DNA from 3 places in the Streptomyces sp. NPDC033136 genome. Region 1 is predicted to be linked to each of the others. Evidence: riboswitches for the same ligand, from Rfam matches in the RefSeq annotation. Region 1 holds a riboswitch; each other region holds the start of a gene.
What was found. A riboswitch is a leader RNA that binds a small molecule or an ion and turns the genes downstream of it on or off. The one in region 1 is predicted to bind cobalamin.

Region 1 (5,619 bases):
CGACGACCGGCTGGCCGGACTGCTCGACATCACGCCCGGCGGACGCGTGCTGCGCATCGAGCGGCTGCGCATGGCCAACGGAGAGCCGATGGCCATCGAGACCACCCACCTGAGCGCGAAGCGCTTCCCCGCCCTGCGCCGGTCCCTGGTGAAGTACACGTCCCTCTACACCGCGCTCGCAGAGGTCTACGACGTCCATCTCGCGGAGGCCGAGGAAACCATCGAGACGTCGCTGGCCACCCCGCGCGAGGCCGGCCTGCTCGGCACGGACGTGGGCCTGCCCATGCTGATGCTGTCCCGGCACTCCCTGGACCGGGAGGGCCGGCCGGTGGAGTGGGTGCGCTCGGTGTACCGGGGGGACCGGTACAAGTTCGTGGCGCGCCTGAAGCGGCCTCAGGAGTAGCTGAACCGCTGCGGTGGCCGTTGAGGGCCCATTCCCTGTTGGTACCGCATATGGGGTACCGCATTACGGACGAGGGGTTCCGCTGTCGCCGCACCCTGACCTAGATTGCCTGCGCATCGCAGAGGTGATCATCGAGGGGACGGAGCCGCCTGATGTCGCAAGCCCCGGAAGCCAGCAGAGGGCCGGTGGTGACGCCTGTGCGCGTCGTCATCGGCTTCTGCCTCATAGCGCCCTTCGTGGCCATGCTGTGGGTCGGCTCGTACACCAGGATGGACCCGGCCTTCATCGGGATCCCGTTCTTCTACTGGTACCAGATGGCGTGGGTGCTGATCTCCACCGTCCTGACGGTGATCGCCTACAAGCTGTGGCAGCGTGACCAGCGCGCCCGCTCGGCCACGAAGGGCGGTGCGTCGGAGTGAAGGACGGCGTGAACGGCGTCGCGCTCGCCGTCTTCATCTTCTTCTTCCTGCTCGTCACCGTCATGGGCTTCCTGGCCGCGCGCTGGCGCAAGGCCGAGAACGAGCACAGCCTCGACGAATGGGGTCTGGGCGGCCGCTCGTTCGGCACCTGGGTCACCTGGTTCCTGCTCGGCGGCGACCTGTACACGGCGTACACCTTCGTCGCCGTCCCCGCGGCGATCTACGCGGCGGGCGCGGCCGGCTTCTTCGCGGTGCCCTACACGATCCTGGTGTACCCGCTGATCTTCACCTTCCTCCCCCGTCTGTGGTCGGTGTCCCACAAGCACGGGTACGTCACGACCTCCGACTTCGTGCGCGGCCGCTTCGGCTCCAAGGGCCTCTCCCTGGCCGTGGCCCTCACCGGCATCCTCGCGACGATGCCGTACATCGCGCTCCAACTGGTCGGCATCCAGGCCGTGCTGGACGTGATGGGCGTCGGCGGCGGCGAGAACACCAACTGGTTCATCAAGGACCTGCCGCTGCTGATCGCCTTCGGCGTGCTGGCGGCGTACACGTACTCGTCCGGTCTCCGTGCGCCCGCGCTCATCGCGTTCGTGAAGGACACCCTGATCTACATCGTCATCGCGGTGGCGATCATCTACATCCCGATCAAGCTGGGCGGCTTCGACGAGATCTTCGCCAAGGCGGGCGAAGCGTACAGCCAGACCAACCCGGCGACAGGCGCGCCGCGCGGTGCGCTGGTGCCGGCGGAGGCGGGGCAGTGGACTTACGCCACGCTGGCGCTGGGCTCCGCGCTCGCGCTCTTCATGTACCCGCACTCGATCACGGCGACGCTGTCCTCGAAGAGCCGTGAGGTGATCCGCCGCAACACCACGATCCTGCCGCTCTACTCGCTGATGCTGGGCCTGCTCGCGCTGCTCGGCTTCATGGCGATCGCGGCCGGCGTCAAGGTGCAGAACGGGCAGCTGGCGATCCCGCAGCTGTTCGAGAACATGTTCCCCGACTGGTTCGCGGGCGTGGCCTTCGCGGCGATCGGCATCGGGGCCCTGGTCCCGGCGGCCATCATGTCCATCGCGGCCGCGAACCTCTTCACCCGCAACATCTACAAGGACTTCATCAAGCCCGACGCCACACCCGCGCAGGAGACCAAGGTCTCCAAGCTGGTGTCCCTGCTGGTGAAAGTCGGCGCGCTGGCCTTCGTCCTCACGATGGACAAGACGGTCGCCATCAACTTCCAGCTCCTGGGCGGCATCTGGATCCTGCAGACCTTCCCGGCGCTGGTCGGCGGCCTGTTCACCCGCTGGTTCCACCGCTGGGCCCTGCTCGCGGGCTGGGCGGTCGGCATGCTCTACGGCACGGTCGCCGCGTACGGCGTCGCCTCCCCGACCCAGAAGCACTTCGGCGGCTCCTCGAAGGAGATCCCCGGCATCGGCGAGATCGGCTATATCGGCCTCACGGCGTTCGTCCTGAACGTGGTGGTGACGGTGGTCCTGACGTTCGTCCTCAAGGCCCTGAAGGCCCCCGACGGCATCGACGAGACCAAGCCGGAGGACTACACGGCGGACGCGGGCGACCCGGGGGTTCAGGTGGAGCTTCCGCCGGCGACGGCGGGCACCTCGCACTGAGTCGCAGGTGACAGCGGGCCGTCGGTGAGAAACCGGCGGCCCGTTGTCATACCCGTCCCGCAGACTCGGACCATGGACATTCTCATCCGGCGAGTGAAGCCCACCGAGTACGGCGCCCTCGGCGAGATCACCGCCCAGGCCTACCTGAAGGACGACCTCCTCGACTTCGGTGAGAGCGACGGTTACCTCGGGGAACTCAAGGACGTGGCCAAGCGGGCCGCCGCCGCGGACGTCCTGGTGGCCACCCGGGGCGAACACCTCCTCGGTGGCGTCACCTTCGTTCCCGCCGGCGGTCCCATGGCCGACATCGCCCTGCCCGGAGAGGCCGAGATACGGATGCTCGCCGTCGCCCACGAGGCCCGCGGCCGCGGCGCCGGAGAGGCCCTCGTCCGCGCCTGCGTCGACCGCGCCCGCGCGACGTGCGGCTGCGTCCGCGTCGTCCTGTCGACGCAGCGAACCATGCACGCCGCCCACCGCATCTACGAACGTCTCGGCTTCGTCCGTGTCCCGGAGCGCGACTGGAACCCGATTCCGGAGCTCGACGACATCACTCTCCTCACCTACGAGTTGACACTGTGAAACCATCTCGGCACTACATCTAGGGGTGCTTTCTCTGCCCGGCACAAGATGTATGCTCATGCTCGCTGTCGCCGCAGGGGAATCCGGTGGGAATCCGGAACTGTCCCGCAACGGTATACCCATGCCTGTTCATGCATGTATGGGAGTCAGTCCGAGGACCTGCCGACAGCGCGCCCGGCCGTCCGGCCGGTGTGCCCTGACGTCCGGGCCTCGTGGAATGGGCCGGTGGACGCGACGCCGCGTGCGCTCGCGTGCTGCCCCCTGCCCTCGACGAGGCCCCCGTGCCGAGCGAGGGAGAGCCCCACGTGACCATCGCGCCTGCGGAACCGGTCTCAGCCGCCGAAGAAGCGCACGACGCTCCCGGTGCCGCCCTGTTGCGGACCCTGACCGAGCTGACCGCCGACCTCCCCGACGCCGACCCGGGCCGGGTCGCCGCCGCCGCGCTGCGCGGCCGGTCCGCGCGGGCTGACGCGTCGGAGTTGCGCGAGCTGGCGACGGAGGCGGCCGCCGGTCTCATCTCCGAGGACCCCGCCTACTCCCGGCTGGCCGCCCGGCTGCTGACCATCGGCATCCGCGCGGAGGCCGCCTCCCAGGGCGTAACGTCCTTCACGGAGTCGGTCGCCGTGGGCCACCGCGAGGGCCTTATCGCCGACCGCACCGCCGAGTTCGTCCGGCTGCACGCGGCCCGCCTCGACGCCCTGATCGACACCGCCGCCGACGACCGTTTCGGCTACTTCGGCCTGCGCACGCTCCACAGCCGCTATCTGCTCCGGCACCCGATCACCCGCCAGGTGATCGAGACGCCGCAGCACTTCATGCTGCGGGTCGCCGCCGGTCTCGCCGAGGACGACACCACCCGCGCGCTGGACGAAGTGGCCGCGCTCTACGGGCTGATGAGCCGCCTCGACTACCTCCCCTCCTCCCCCACCCTCTTCAACTCCGGCACCCGGCATCCCCAGATGTCGTCCTGCTACCTCCTCGACTCCCCCAAGGACGAGCTGGACTCCATCTACGACCGGTACCACCAGGTGGCCCGGCTGTCGAAGCACGCCGGCGGCATCGGCATCGCCTACTCCCGCATCCGCGCCCGGGGTTCGCTGATCCGCGGCACCAACGGCCACTCCAACGGCATCGTCCCGTTCCTGAAGACCCTCGACGCCTCGGTCGCCGCCGTGAACCAGGGCGGCCGCCGCAAGGGCGCCGCCGCGGTGTACCTGGAGACCTGGCACTCCGACATCGAGGAGTTCCTGGAACTGCGCGACAACACCGGCGAGGACGCCCGCCGTACGCACAACCTGAACCTGGCCCACTGGATCCCGGACGAGTTCATGCGCCGCGTGAACGCCGACGGGCAGTGGTCGCTGTTCTCCCCCGCGGACGTGCCCGAGCTGGTCGACCTGTGGGGCGAGGAGTTCGACGCCGCGTACCGGGCGGCCGAGGCGAAGGGCCTGGCGAAGAAGACGCTGCCCGCCCGCGAGCTGTACGGCCGCATGATGCGCACCCTCGCGCAGACCGGCAACGGCTGGATGACCTTCAAGGACGCTGCCAACCGCACCGCCAACCAGACGGCCGAGCCGGGCCACGTCGTGCACTCCTCCAACCTCTGCACGGAGATCCTCGAGGTCACCAACGACGGGGAGACGGCGGTCTGCAACCTGGGATCGGTCAACCTCGGCGCGTTCGTCGACCGGGCGGGCGGGGGCATCGACTGGGAGCGGCTGGACGAGACGGTCCGTACGGCCGTGACGTTCCTCGACCGGGTCGTGGACATCAACTTCTACCCGACCGAACAGGCAGGCCGGTCGAACGCCAGGTGGCGTCCCGTCGGCCTCGGAGCCATGGGTCTCCAGGACGTCCTCTTCACACTGCGCCTGCCCTTCGACTCGCCCGAGGCCAAGGCGCTGTCCACCCGCATCGCCGAGCGCATCATGCTCGCCGCCTACGAGGCCTCCGCCGATCTCGCCGAGCGCAGCGGCCCGCTGCCGGCCTGGGAGAAGACCCGTACGGCCAGGGGCGTACTGCACCCCGACCACTACGACGTGGAGCTGACGTGGCCGGAGCGCTGGGCAGCCCTGCGCGAGCGCGTCGCCACGACCGGCATGCGCAACTCCCTGCTCCTCGCCATCGCGCCGACGGCCACGATCGCCTCCATCGCGGGCGTGTACGAGTGCATCGAGCCGCAGGTGTCCAACCTGTTCAAGCGCGAGACGCTGTCCGGTGAGTTCCTCCAGGTCAACTCCTACCTGGTGGACGAGCTGAAGCGGCTCGGCGTGTGGGACGCCCGCAGCCGGGAGGCCCTGCGTGAGGCGAACGGCTCGGTGCAGGACTTCGCCTGGATCCCCGAGGACGTGCGGAGGCTGTACCGCACAGCGTGGGAGATCCCGCAGCGCGGCCTGATCGACATGGCGGCGGCCAGGACCCCGTTCCTGGACCAGTCCCAGTCCCTGAACCTCTTCCTGGAGACGCCGACCATCGGCAAGCTCTCCTCGATGTACGCCTACGCCTGGAAGTCCGGGCTGAAGACCACGTACTACCTGCGCTCGCGCCCGGCGACCCGCATCGCCCGCGCCGCCCAGGCCACCGCCACCGTCCC
Region 2 (5,619 bases), on a different contig from region 1:
GAGGCGTCGGGCGCCTGGATCGCGATGCACGCGGCGGACACCGCGGTCGTACGGCGGACCCGGGAGGCCCGCCCCGAGCACTGGTTCTCGTACATGACGGACAAACTCGCCGCCGCCGGTGCGCCCGAGGAGCACCTCGCCCCCCTGCGGGCGGCCCGGCCCCGCGCCCTGCCCGGCCTCTCCCCCGCCCTGCCCGACCGCGACATCGCCCCCGGCGAACTGCTCGCCCTCCCCGGCCGCCGCCTGCGCGCGATCTGGACCCCCGGACACACGCCGGGCCATGTCTGCCTCCATTTGGAGGAGACCCACCCCGCCCAACTGCCGGGCCACGGCCGCCTGTTCTCCGGCGACCACCTGCTGCCCGGCATCACCCCGCACATCGGCCTCTACGAGGACCCGGACGACACCACCGTCACCGACCCCCTGGGCGACTACCTCGACTCCCTGGAACGCGTGGGCCGCCTCGCCCCCGCCGAGGTGCTCCCGGCCCACCAGCACCCGTTCCCCGGGGCCGCCGCCCGCGTGCACGAACTCCTCGCCCACCACGAGAGCCGCCTCACCGCCCTGCTGGCCCTGCTCTCCGAGCCCCTCACCCCCTGGCAGCTCGCCGAACGCATGGAGTGGAACCGCCCCTGGGACCAGATCCCGTACGGCTCCCGCACCATCGCCGTCTCGGAGGCCGAGGCCCACCTGCGCCGCCTGGTCAAGCTCGGCCGGGCGGAGGCGGTGCCGGGGAGCGAGCCGGTGACGTACGTGGCGGTGTAACGGGTCCTCCACCTTCCCTTCGGCGGACCCGCACCGGCGCTGAACGTACCCGCCTCATAAGGCACTTGGCGGTGTGCAGAGCCCCCTAGGATGGCCGGACGCAACACTCGCACGGGGAGAGATGCCCATGGGCACCGAACAGGCCGCACGCACCACGACCGGCGGCAGGGCCCTGGACGACCGGTCGGCCGGGCCCATGGTGCCGCGGCTGGTGCTGGGCGCCCGGCTCCGGCGACTGCGCGAGGAGCGGGGCATCTGCCGGGCGGACGCGGGGCACGTCATCCGCGCCTCCTCGTCCAAGATCAGCCGGATGGAGGCCGGCCGCCACGGCTTCAAACTGCGGGACGTCGCCGACCTGCTCACCCTCTACGGCGTGACGGACGAGGCCGAGCGCGCCACGCTGCTGGCGCTGGCCGAGCAGGCGAACACCCCTGCCTGGTGGCGGTACTACAGCGATGTCGTCCCCGCCTGGACCCAGACCTACCTCGGGGCCGAGCAGGCGGCGAGCGTCATCCGCTCCTTCCACGTCCAGCGTGTCCCGGGCCTGTTGCAGACCCCCGACTACGCACGGGCCTCCGTCCGGCTCGCCCACCCGGACGCGGGCGAGGGGGAGATCGAACGCAGGGTCGCGTTGCGGATGACGCGTCAGCGCGTCCTGCACCGGGAGTCGCCGGCCCGGCTGTGGGCCGTGATCGACGAGGCGGCGCTGCGCAGGCCGATGGGCGGCATCCGTGTGATGCGCGCCCAGCTCAAGCAGCTCATCGAGCTCTGCCGGCTTCCGCAGGTCACGCTCCAGATCCTGCCGTTCAGCGCGGGCGGCCATGCCGCGGAGGGCGGTCCGGTCACCATCCTGCGGCTGCCCGGTGGGCAGTTGCCCGACATCGTCTACCTCGAACGGCTGACTACGGCCGTCTACCCCGACCGGCCGGCCGAGATCGAGTGCTACTGGGATGCCATGAACCGGCTGGTGGTCGAAGCCGAGTCACCGGACGAGACGCCGACGACCCTCCACCGGATCCTTCAGGAGACCTGAGGCGTCAGCCTGGAGACGTGCGGCGTCAGCGTTTCCGGGCGACGCCGCCGTACTGGTGCACCTCCGCGGGCAGGCCCAGGGCCGCCGCGTCGGGACGCCAGCGCGAGCAGGAGGCCACGCCCGGTTCGAGCAGTTCCAGACCGTCGAAGTAGCGGGCGATCTGCTCGGGGCTGCGGAGGATGTAGGGGATCGAACCGCCGTCGTTGTACTGCTGGATGGCCCTGACGTAGTCCTCGCTGGTGTCGGTGGAGTCGTACTGCACGAGGTAGCTGCCCAAGGGCAGGGCGTCCACGAGCCGCCGCACGATCGAGCGGGCCTCGTCGTGGTCCTCGATGTGGCCCAGGATGCCCATCAGCATGAGGGCGACCGGCTTGTCGAAGTCCAGGGTCCGGCCGGCTTCCCGGATGATCGTGTCCGGCTCGCGCAGGTCGGCGTCGACGTAGTTCGTGACGCCTTCCGGTGTGCTGGTGAGCAGCGCGCGGGCGTGGGCCAGGACCAGCGGGTCGTTGTCGACGTAGACGATGCGGCTCTCCGGGGCCGCCCGCTGGGCGATCTGGTGGGTGTTGTCGACGTTGGGCAGCCCGGTGCCGATGTCCAGGAACTGGCGGATGCCCTCCTCGGCGGCCAGGTGGCGTACGGCGCGGGCGAGGAAGTAGCGGGCGGCGCGGGCCCCGGACTCGATGCCGGGGAAGGCCTCGCGGAACGCGTCACCGGCCACCCGGTCGACCTCGTAGTTGTCCTTGCCGCCCAGCCAGTAGTTCCAGATCCGGGCCGAGTGCGGCACCGAGGTGTCGATCTTGGGGAACGGCTCCTGCGTGGCGTTCTCCACCTGGTCGGTCATGGACGGCTCCTGGGTGTGGTCGGGAAGGCCCACGCTAGCCTGTCCGCGCCCCGGAGAGGATCAACTCCTCGGCAAATCGCAGGAGTTCGGCCTCCACCTCACTCGGCCAGGGCCTGCCGCGTGGGAGGGGCGGGCCGGCGAGGAGGGCTCGCGGCGCAGCACCCACGCCTCGTCGATCTCGTACACGTCGGCCCGGCGGCCCGAGCCGAGCAGCTTCCCTGGTGGTGTGGTCGGCATGGGGCGAAGCCGCCCCGGCCCAACCGGCGCCCTCGGCCGGTTTTCTACCGACAGGTACAGTAAGCGGGTCGTCATCACACCGTACGGGGGGAAGCCGGTGCAATTCCGGCGCTGACCCGCAACCGTGTACCGCCCGCCGAGGCGGTGAGCCGGATCGCCCCGTACGGTTCGTGACCGGCTCACGTGCCCGGCAGCCCGCCGGTGCACGGCACCGTCGAGGTATACGGAGCCGAGCCGCCGGGGTGTCCCGTGCTGCCCGGCTCCCCCACAGGGAGAGGCACCCGCCGATCATGAACGTCCGCCGCAGCGCCGCGGTCCTGGCCGCCGTCGCCGTGATCGGCGCCGCCACCCCGGCCGCCGCCGCCCCGTCCCCGTCGCCGTCCCAGGCGCTCCCCTCCGCCCTGTACGGCGACAAGGACCCGAAGTTCGACGGCGTCTGGCGCCAGTCCCTCGCGCTCCTCGCGCAGGACACGGTGCGGGTGAGGCCGGCCGCGAAGTCCGTCGAGTGGCTGGTGCGGCAGCAGTGCGCGGACGGCGGCTTCGCCCCGTACCGCCCCGACCCCGCCACGGCGTGCGACGCCAGGACCATGCTGGACACCAACGCCACCGCCGCCGCGGTGCAGGCGCTGGCCGCGCTCGGCGGGCACGACGACGTCACCGGCAAGGCCGTCGGCTGGCTGAAGTCCGTCCAGAACAAGGACGGCGGCTGGGGTTACGCGCCCGGCGGTGCCAGTGACACCAACTCGACGTCGATCGTCATAGGCGCGCTCGCCGCCGCGGGCGAGAAGCCGGACCAGGCCGAGAAGGACGGCGAGTCCCCCTACGACGCCCTGCTGAAGCTCGCGCTGCCGTGCGGCGGGGACGGCGACGGCGCCTTCGCGTTCCAGCCGGACAGGGAGGGCAAGCTCGCCGCCAACGCCGACGCCACGGCGGCCGGCGTACTGGGCGCACTGGGCAAGGGCATGGTCGTCAAACCCGGCAAGGGGCCCGAGGCGACCTGCGAGAACGCCACAACGCCCCAGCAGGCGGCGGCGAACGGGGCTGCCTATCTCACCGCCGTCCTGGCCAGGGACGACGAGCATCTGGTGTCCGCCCTGGGCGGTGCCGAGCCCCAGCCCGACCACGGCAACACCGCCGACGCGGTCGTGGCGCTCGCCGCGCGGGGTGACACGGCGCAGGCGGAGAAGTCCGTGCGGTGGCTGGAGAAGAACTCCGCGTCCTGGGCCGCGCGGAGCGGTCCGGCCGCCTACGCCCAGCTGATCCTCGCCGCCCACGCGACGGGCACGGACCCGCGCGACTTCGGCGGCGCTGACCTCGTCAAGCAGCTCAACGCGACGGGCCCGGCCCCGCTGAAGGCCGAGAAGCCGAAGGCCTCGGACTGGGAGCAGGACTCGGGTTCCTTCTTCGGGATCTGGTGGTACGTCGGCGTCTGCCTCGTCGCCGGCATCGGCATCGGGTTCCTGTTCACCGGCCGCAAGAAGAAGCAGCAGCCGTGATCCGCCGGGCCGTTCTCCTCGTCCTGGCCTCGCTCCTGCTCCTCTCGGGCGCGGGCCAGGCCCAGGCAGCCGGTTACCGCTACTGGTCGTTCTGGGAGCGCGACGGCGACCGCTGGGTCTACGCCACCCAGGGCCCGTCCACGACCCGCCCCTCGGACGGCGACATCCAGGGTTTCCGCTTCGCGGTGAGCGAGGACTCCGGGGACGCGGCCCGACCGCGCGGCCGGGCCGACTTCGCGACGATCTGCGCGAAGACGCCCGCACGGGACGGCGAGAAGCGAGTGGCCCTGGTCCTCGACTTCGGCACGCCGGGGGACGCCCCCCGGGGCGAGTCCCCGCCCGCCGCGAGAACGGCCTGCGCGCAGGTCCCCTCCGACGCGACCACGGCGGACGCCCTGGCGACGGTGGCCAAGCCGCTGCGCTACGACACCAACGCCCTCCTGTGCGCCCTCTCGGGCTACCCGGAGCAGGGCTGCGGGGAGCAGGTGTCGAAGAAGCAGCCCACGACCACGACCGAGCCCTCGCCCGCGCCCGCGCCCGGGAAGGACACGGCGGACGACGGCCCGTCCCTGGGCCTGTGGGCGGGAATCGGCGCGGTGGCGGCCCTGGGCGCGGCAGCGGTCTGGCAGGTACGACGGCGTGACCATGGCCAGTCCTAGCGGCACCCCACTGCGCCGGGACGCGCGAAGCCCCCGCCCCCCGGGCCGACACCCGGCGTCTCTCCATCCCGGCGCCTGGTGGCTCTGGGCGCTGTCCCTCGGCACCGCGGCCACCCGCACCACGAACCCCCTTCTCCTCACCCTCCTCATCGCGGTCTCCGCCTACGTCGTGGCCACCCGCCGCCCCGAGACCCCCTGGTCCCGCTCCTACGGCGCCTTCGTCAAGCTCGCCCTCGCCGTCCTGCTCATCCGCCTGCTCTTCGCGACGGTCCTCGGCTCCCCCGTCCCCGGCACGCACACCCTGCTCACCCTCCCCGAAGCCGGCCTCCCCGCCTGGGCCCAGGGCATCCGCCTCGGCGGCGAGGTCACCGCGGAGGCCCTCGCCTTCGCCCTGTACGACGGCCTGAAACTGGCCACGCTCCTCATCTGCGTCGGTGCCGCGAACGCCCTCGCGAACCCCTCCCGTCTCCTCAAGTCCCTCCCGGGCGCCCTCTACGAGATGGGCGTGGCGGTCGTCGTGGCCCTCACCTTCGCCCCGAACCTCATCGCCGACGTCCAGCGTCTGCGCGCCGCCCGCCGGCTGCGCGG
Region 3 (5,619 bases), on a different contig from region 1:
TCAGACAGAGGCCCTGCAGCACGGGGATGTTCAGTTCGGCGAGGGCGCCGATGTCCCAGGCCTCCTCGTCACCGCCCGCGGAGGCCTGCGAGGCGTGGGTGCCGCCGGCGGCCAGAACGGTGGCGACCAGGGTGTCCGCCCGGCCCAGGATCTCGTACAGCCCGTCGTCCGCGCCGCGCAGCGAACCGCAGTACACCGGCAGGGCGTTGGCGCCGTGCGCCTCGATCGCGTCGCACAGGGTGTCCACGAAGGCGGTGTTGCCGCTCAGCTCGTGGGCCCGGTAGAAGAGCACACCGACGGTCGGGCGGTCCTGAACGTGCGGACGTTCGCCGTGGACGCCGTACTCGGGCATCTTCCGCGGTGCCGCGAAGCCCTCGCCGGTCAGCAGCACCGTGTCGGACAGGAACCGGGCCAGCTCGGTGAGGTTGTCCGGCCCGCCCTCCACGAGGTACTTCAGCGCCTCCGCCACGACACCGGCCGGCACGGACGACTCGGCCATCAGCTCCGCGTCCGGCACGGCCTCGCCGCCCAGCAGCACGGTGGGGATCCCGGAGGCCTTCAGCGCGGCGAGCCCGTCCTCCCAGGCCCGCTTGCCGCCGAGCAGCCGGACGACGGCGAGGTCGGCGCCGTCCAGCAGCGCCGGCAGCTCCTCGCGGACGTCCACGCGGGTCGGATTGCCGATCCGGTACGAGGCACCCGAGGCGGCCCGGGCCGCCAGCAGGTCCGTGTCGGCGGTCGACAACAACAACACAGTGCTCATGCGGGTGCTCCCGGTGGAATGAAGGGCAGTCCTTGCGGCGCGCCGGACTCGATGAGCCGCCACAGCGCGTCCGTGTCCGCGTGCTGTTCGATCAGGTCGCCGAGCCGGTCGAGCTGCTCCTCGCGCAGCGCGGCGAACGAGGTGTCCGGTGCCGGGACGAAGCGGCGGCCCGCGGCGGCCGCCACCTCGCGCAGGAAGGCCCGCCGGAAGCCGTCCGACTCCAGCGAGCCGTGCCAGTGCGTGCCCCAGGTCTGGCCGACCCGGCAGCCGTCCAGGAAGGGGACTCCTCCGGTGACGTCGGCGACCCCGTGGTGGATCTCGTAACCCTCGACGCGCTCCCCGAGGGCCTCGCCTTCCGGCCGGGTGAGGGTCTTCTCGCGGGCGAACCGCACCCGCACGGGCAGGATCCCGAGCCCGTCGACGTGCCCGCGCCGGCTCTCGACGTCGTCCTCGATGTGCTCGCCGAGGAGCTGGAAGCCGCCGCAGACGCCGAGGACGGGCCGCTGCTCGGCGGACCTGCGGACCAGGGCCTGGGCAAGACCCCGTTCGCGCAGCCACTCCAGGGCGCGGACCGTCCCGCGGGTGCCGGGCACGATGACGAGGTCGGCGTCGGCCAGCTCCTCGGGCCGGTCCACGAACCGCACCACGACCCCCGGCTCGGCGGCCAGGGCGTCCACGTCGGTGAAGTTGGACATGAGCGGCACGGCACACACCGCGACCCGCAGCACGTCCTCGCCGACGGGCGGGGCGACGACGGACTCCCGCACCGCCCCCCGCAGGGAGACCCCCATCCCGTCCTCCTCGTCGATCCCGAGCCCGTGCCGGAAGGGCAGAACGCCGTACGTACGCCGCCCGGTGAGCCCCTGCAGCATGTCCAGGCCCGGCTCCAGCAGGGAGACGTCCCCGCGGAACTTGTTGACGAGGAACCCGGCGACGCAGCTCTGGTCCTCCGGCGACAGCAGCGCGACGGTCCCGAAGAACGAGGCGAAGACACCGCCCCGGTCGATGTCGCCGACGACGAGCACGGGGAGCCCGGCGCCCCGGGCGATACCCATGTTGACGATGTCCGTCCGCCGCAGATTGATCTCGGCGGGAGAACCGGCCCCCTCACAGATCACCGCGTCATACGTGCCCCGCAACTGCTCCAGACAGTCCAGCACCGTCCCGAGCAGCTTCTGCTGCCGTCCTCCGTGGTAGCCCCGCGCGCTGAGTTCACCGACGGGCTTGCCCAGCAGCACGACCTGGCTGCTCTGCTCGCCACCGGGCTTGAGCAGCACGGGATTCATCAGCGCGGTCGGCTCGACCCGGCAGGCCTGGGCCTGCATGGCCTGCGCCCGTCCGATCTCGGCGCCCTCCCTCGTCACGAACGAGTTCAGGGACATGTTCTGCGCCTTGAAGGGCGCGACCTTGACGCCCTGCCGCACCAGCCAACGGCAGATCCCGGCCGTCACGACGCTCTTGCCGGCGTCGGAGGTGGTGCCGGCGACGAGAAGCCCACCGCTCATGTCATGTCCCCCTCTTCAGCAGCCGCGCTCCGGCGCACACGCCGAGCGCCAGCCAGGTGACGCGCCGCGAGAGCCGCACGGCCCGCGCGACGTCGTGCGTGCCGACGGCACGCCCCCCGGTGTTCAGCACGGGCCGGTGCTCCGCCCGCCCGCCGTACGAGAGCGTCCCGCCCAGCCGTACCCCGAGCGCCCCGGCGAAAGAGGCCTCCACGGGCCCGGCGTTGGGACTCGGATGCTTCGCCGCGTCCGCCCGCCAGGCGCGTACGGCCCCGCGCGGATCCGGCCCGGCCAGCGCCGCGAGTACGGCGGTCAGCCGCGCCCCCGGCCATCCGGCGAGGTCGTCCAGCCGCGCCGAGGCCCACCCGTAGCGCCGGTACCGGGCCGACTTGTGCCCGACCATGGCGTCCAGGGTGTTGACGGCCCGGAAGCCGAGCAGCCCGGGCACCCCGCCGACGGCTCCCCACACCAGCGCCCCCACCACCGCGTCGGAGGTGTTCTCGGCGACGGACTCGACCACGGCCCGGGCGATCCCGTCGGCGTCGAGGGCCTGCGGGTCCCGCCCGCACAGATGGGGCAGCCGCGCCCGGGCCGCCTCGACGTCCCCGGTCTCCAGGGCGCGCCCGATGGCCCGCGCCTCCCGGGCGAGTGAAGTCCCCCCGACGACCGCCCAGGTGGCGGCACCGGTCAGGACGACGGAGGCGACGGGGGAGGTCCGCACGGCACGCGCGGCGACGGACCCGACGGCGACGGTCCCTCCCGTACACACGGCGGTGTGCAGGGCGCCCCACCCGCGGTGGTCCCGCCACAACACCCGTTCCACGGCAGCAGCGGCCCGCCCGAACACGGCGACCGGATGCCCCCGGCGAGGATCGCCGAGCAGCAGGTCACCGATCAGACCGGCGGCGGCGCCGTACGCGAAGACGCGACCGGCACCCATGGGCTCAGCCGGCCGAAAGGGCGGGCAGGGGTGGGGTGCTGAACCTTGATCGGCAGCCGCGCATGGCGATATGTGTCCTCACTCAGGGTGTCCGCGCCCTGGTTCGACTAGACCGGCGGTGAGAGTTCCTGGCTCCCGGGGATTGCTACCCCGGTGACAGTGGCGGGACCGCGCCGGACTCGCACCGGCTTCCTCTCCTGCCGCCGTACTGGCCCCGGCAGTCCACCACGGCCGCGAACCGCCGTCAACTTGCCGTTGACCTGCGAGGGGAGAGTGTGGAGAACCCCACATCGCCCCCCGGGCACACACGACGACCGGGCGGCACAGGACCAAAGTCCTGTGCCGCCCGGTCGGATGCGTCGCGCGGTCGGGCCGTCAGGCCACGATCAGGTAGATCCCGTACACCACGGCAGCCGCGCACGCCGCGAAGCACGCGTACGCGCCGGTGACCGCGAGGCCCGCGGAGCCGCCCTGGGCCACCGCCCGCTCGCGGCGGGACAGGCCGGTGATGCCGAGGGTGAACAGGCCCACGAGGGCCACGGTGACCACGAGGCTGACGCCGAAGACGGAGCCGAGGGACGCCCAGTCGATCTTCATATCGGAGACTCTTCCTTGTTACCGGTGGGCGGGGTCAGACCGTGGTGGTCGGCGAGGGCGTCCGCTCGGAGGCGGCCTGGGCCGGGAACGACGCCGGGTCCTCCGTCGCCGTGCCGGTCGGCGGCGGCGTCACCGCGGCCATCGCCGTGGTCACCACACCGGCGGGCTCCGTCTCGTCGGTGTCGTTGACGTTGGTGTGGTCGACGACCTCACGCCGGGACAGCATCCAGATCGCCGCGCTGGAGGCGACGAGGAAGACGGCCACCGCCGCGGTGCCCCAGTCGCCGAAACCGGTGACGTACTCGGCGATCGCGGCCACCAGCGCGGCCGCCGGCAGCGTCAGACCCCACGCGACGAACATCCGCGTCGCGGTCGACCAGCGGACGACACCGCCCTTGCGGCCGAGCCCCGCGCCCATCACCGAGCCGGACACGGAGTGGGTGGTGGACAGGGAGAAGCCGAGGTGGGAGGAGGCCAGGATGACCGTGGCCGCGCTGGTCTGGGCGGCGAAGCCCTGCTGCGGCTGGAGGTCGGTCAGGCCCTTGCCCATGGTGCGGATGATGCGCCAGCCACCCAGGTAGGTGCCGAGCGCGATCGCGATGCCCGCGGAGAGGATGACCCACATGGGCGGGTCGGAGTCGGGTGCGACGGCGCCGCCGGCGACCAGGGCGAGGGTGATGACACCCATCGTCTTCTGCGCGTCGTTGGTGCCGTGCGCCAGGGAGACCAGGCCCGCGGAGGCGATCTGGCCGGACCGGTAGCCCTTCCTGGACGCCTCGCCGTCGGCCTTCTTGCCGAGGGAGTACGTCAGCCGGGTGGCCAGCATCGCCGCGAGGCCCGCGACCAGCGGAGCTGCGATCGCCGGGATCAGGACCTTGGTGACGAGCACGTCGCCGTGCACCGCGCCGATGCCCGCCGAGGCGACCGTGGCGCCGATCAGACCGCCCATGAGGGCGTGCGAGGAGCTGGACGGCAGACCGACCAGCCAGGTCAGCAGGTTCCAGAGGATCGCTCCGACCAGGGCGGCGAAGATGACCTCGGGACGGATGCCGGCTTCGTCGACGAGCCCCTTGGAGATCGTGTTGGCGACCTCCACGGACAGGAAGGCGCCGACCAGGTTGAGGACGGCGGACATGGCGACGGCGGCCTTGGGCCTCATGGCACCCGTGGAAATGGTCGTGGCCATCGCGTTCGCGGTGTCGTGGAAACCGTTCGTGAAATCGAACGCGAGTGCGGTTACCACCACAATCGCGAGGATCAGCGAGAAGCTTTCCATTTACCCAGGCAATCGTTCGAGGTCATTGGCTGGACGAACGTAGGTAACCCGAGTGAACGGAAGGTGAACTGGGAGGGGCGCAGGGGTGTCCACATCGGAGGGTTGCCGTTCCACCGTGCTGTCAGGCTCCCCGCGCCCCCGCGATCAAGGCGCCTCCGGCGAACCACTTCAGCCGATCGAGTGACCCGTTGAAGACGTTCCGGTCGCCCGGCAGGGGGCCGCTGACGTCGTCGTGCTGCCGGATGGTCCAGGCCGGCCGTCCTGGACCATCCGGCAGCATGCCCGCTCGCGCCGTGCTCAGGGCGTAGCACATGTGTTTCTTGTCATACGGGTTGTATGCGATCTCGACCCCCGCGGCATCGGCGCGCCGACCGGCCCCGGCGGGCGGTCGGCCTCCGGCCGGAAGTGCCCCCGTCCTGCGGCTCGTCGGGACCCTGCCTGGCAGGATCGCCGCATGGCTGAGCAGCGAGACGACGAGCCGGGCACGAGGGGCGTACGGGACGGCGGACCGGACGCGGGGGAGCCGCGGCGCAGGGACGTGCGT

Region 2: linked by a shared signal. The riboswitch ahead of ACZ5TL_RS22195 (prenyltransferase/squalene oxidase repeat-containing protein) and the one ahead of ACZ5TL_RS23775 (ribonucleoside-diphosphate reductase subunit alpha) in region 1 are both predicted to bind cobalamin.
Region 3: linked by a shared signal. The riboswitch ahead of ACZ5TL_RS12645 (cobalamin biosynthesis protein) and the one ahead of ACZ5TL_RS23775 (ribonucleoside-diphosphate reductase subunit alpha) in region 1 are both predicted to bind cobalamin.

The regions. Positions count from the first base shown of each region.
Region 1 covers NZ_JBVIPD010000013.1:84,849-90,467, forward strand. Annotated here, with positions in the region: gene ACZ5TL_RS23755 (GntR family transcriptional regulator) at 1-403, shown strand, start outside; gene ACZ5TL_RS23760 (DUF3311 domain-containing protein) at 556-822, shown strand; gene mctP (monocarboxylate uptake permease MctP) at 819-2,447, shown strand; gene ACZ5TL_RS23770 (GNAT family N-acetyltransferase) at 2,520-3,026, shown strand; cobalamin riboswitch at 3,079-3,207, shown strand; gene ACZ5TL_RS23775 (ribonucleoside-diphosphate reductase subunit alpha) at 3,332-5,619, shown strand, end outside.
Region 2 covers NZ_JBVIPD010000011.1:224,713-230,331, reverse strand. Annotated here, with positions in the region: gene ACZ5TL_RS22210 (MBL fold metallo-hydrolase) at 1-765, shown strand, start outside; gene ACZ5TL_RS22205 (DUF5753 domain-containing protein) at 893-1,798, shown strand; gene ACZ5TL_RS22200 (SAM-dependent methyltransferase) at 1,824-2,639, opposite strand; adenosylcobalamin-variant (AdoCbl-variant) riboswitch at 2,955-3,044, shown strand; gene ACZ5TL_RS22195 (prenyltransferase/squalene oxidase repeat-containing protein) at 3,167-4,372, shown strand; gene ACZ5TL_RS22190 (SCO2322 family protein) at 4,369-5,031, shown strand; gene ACZ5TL_RS22185 (CbiQ family ECF transporter T component) at 5,018-5,619, shown strand, end outside.
Region 3 covers NZ_JBVIPD010000005.1:451,439-457,057, forward strand. Annotated here, with positions in the region: gene cobN (cobaltochelatase subunit CobN) at 1-760, opposite strand, end outside; gene ACZ5TL_RS12640 (cobyric acid synthase) at 757-2,265, opposite strand; gene ACZ5TL_RS12645 (cobalamin biosynthesis protein) at 2,267-3,202, opposite strand; cobalamin riboswitch at 3,306-3,444, opposite strand; gene ACZ5TL_RS12650 (hypothetical protein) at 3,578-3,799, opposite strand; gene ACZ5TL_RS12655 (inorganic phosphate transporter) at 3,834-5,075, opposite strand; gene ACZ5TL_RS12660 (class II aldolase/adducin family protein) at 5,530-5,619, shown strand, end outside.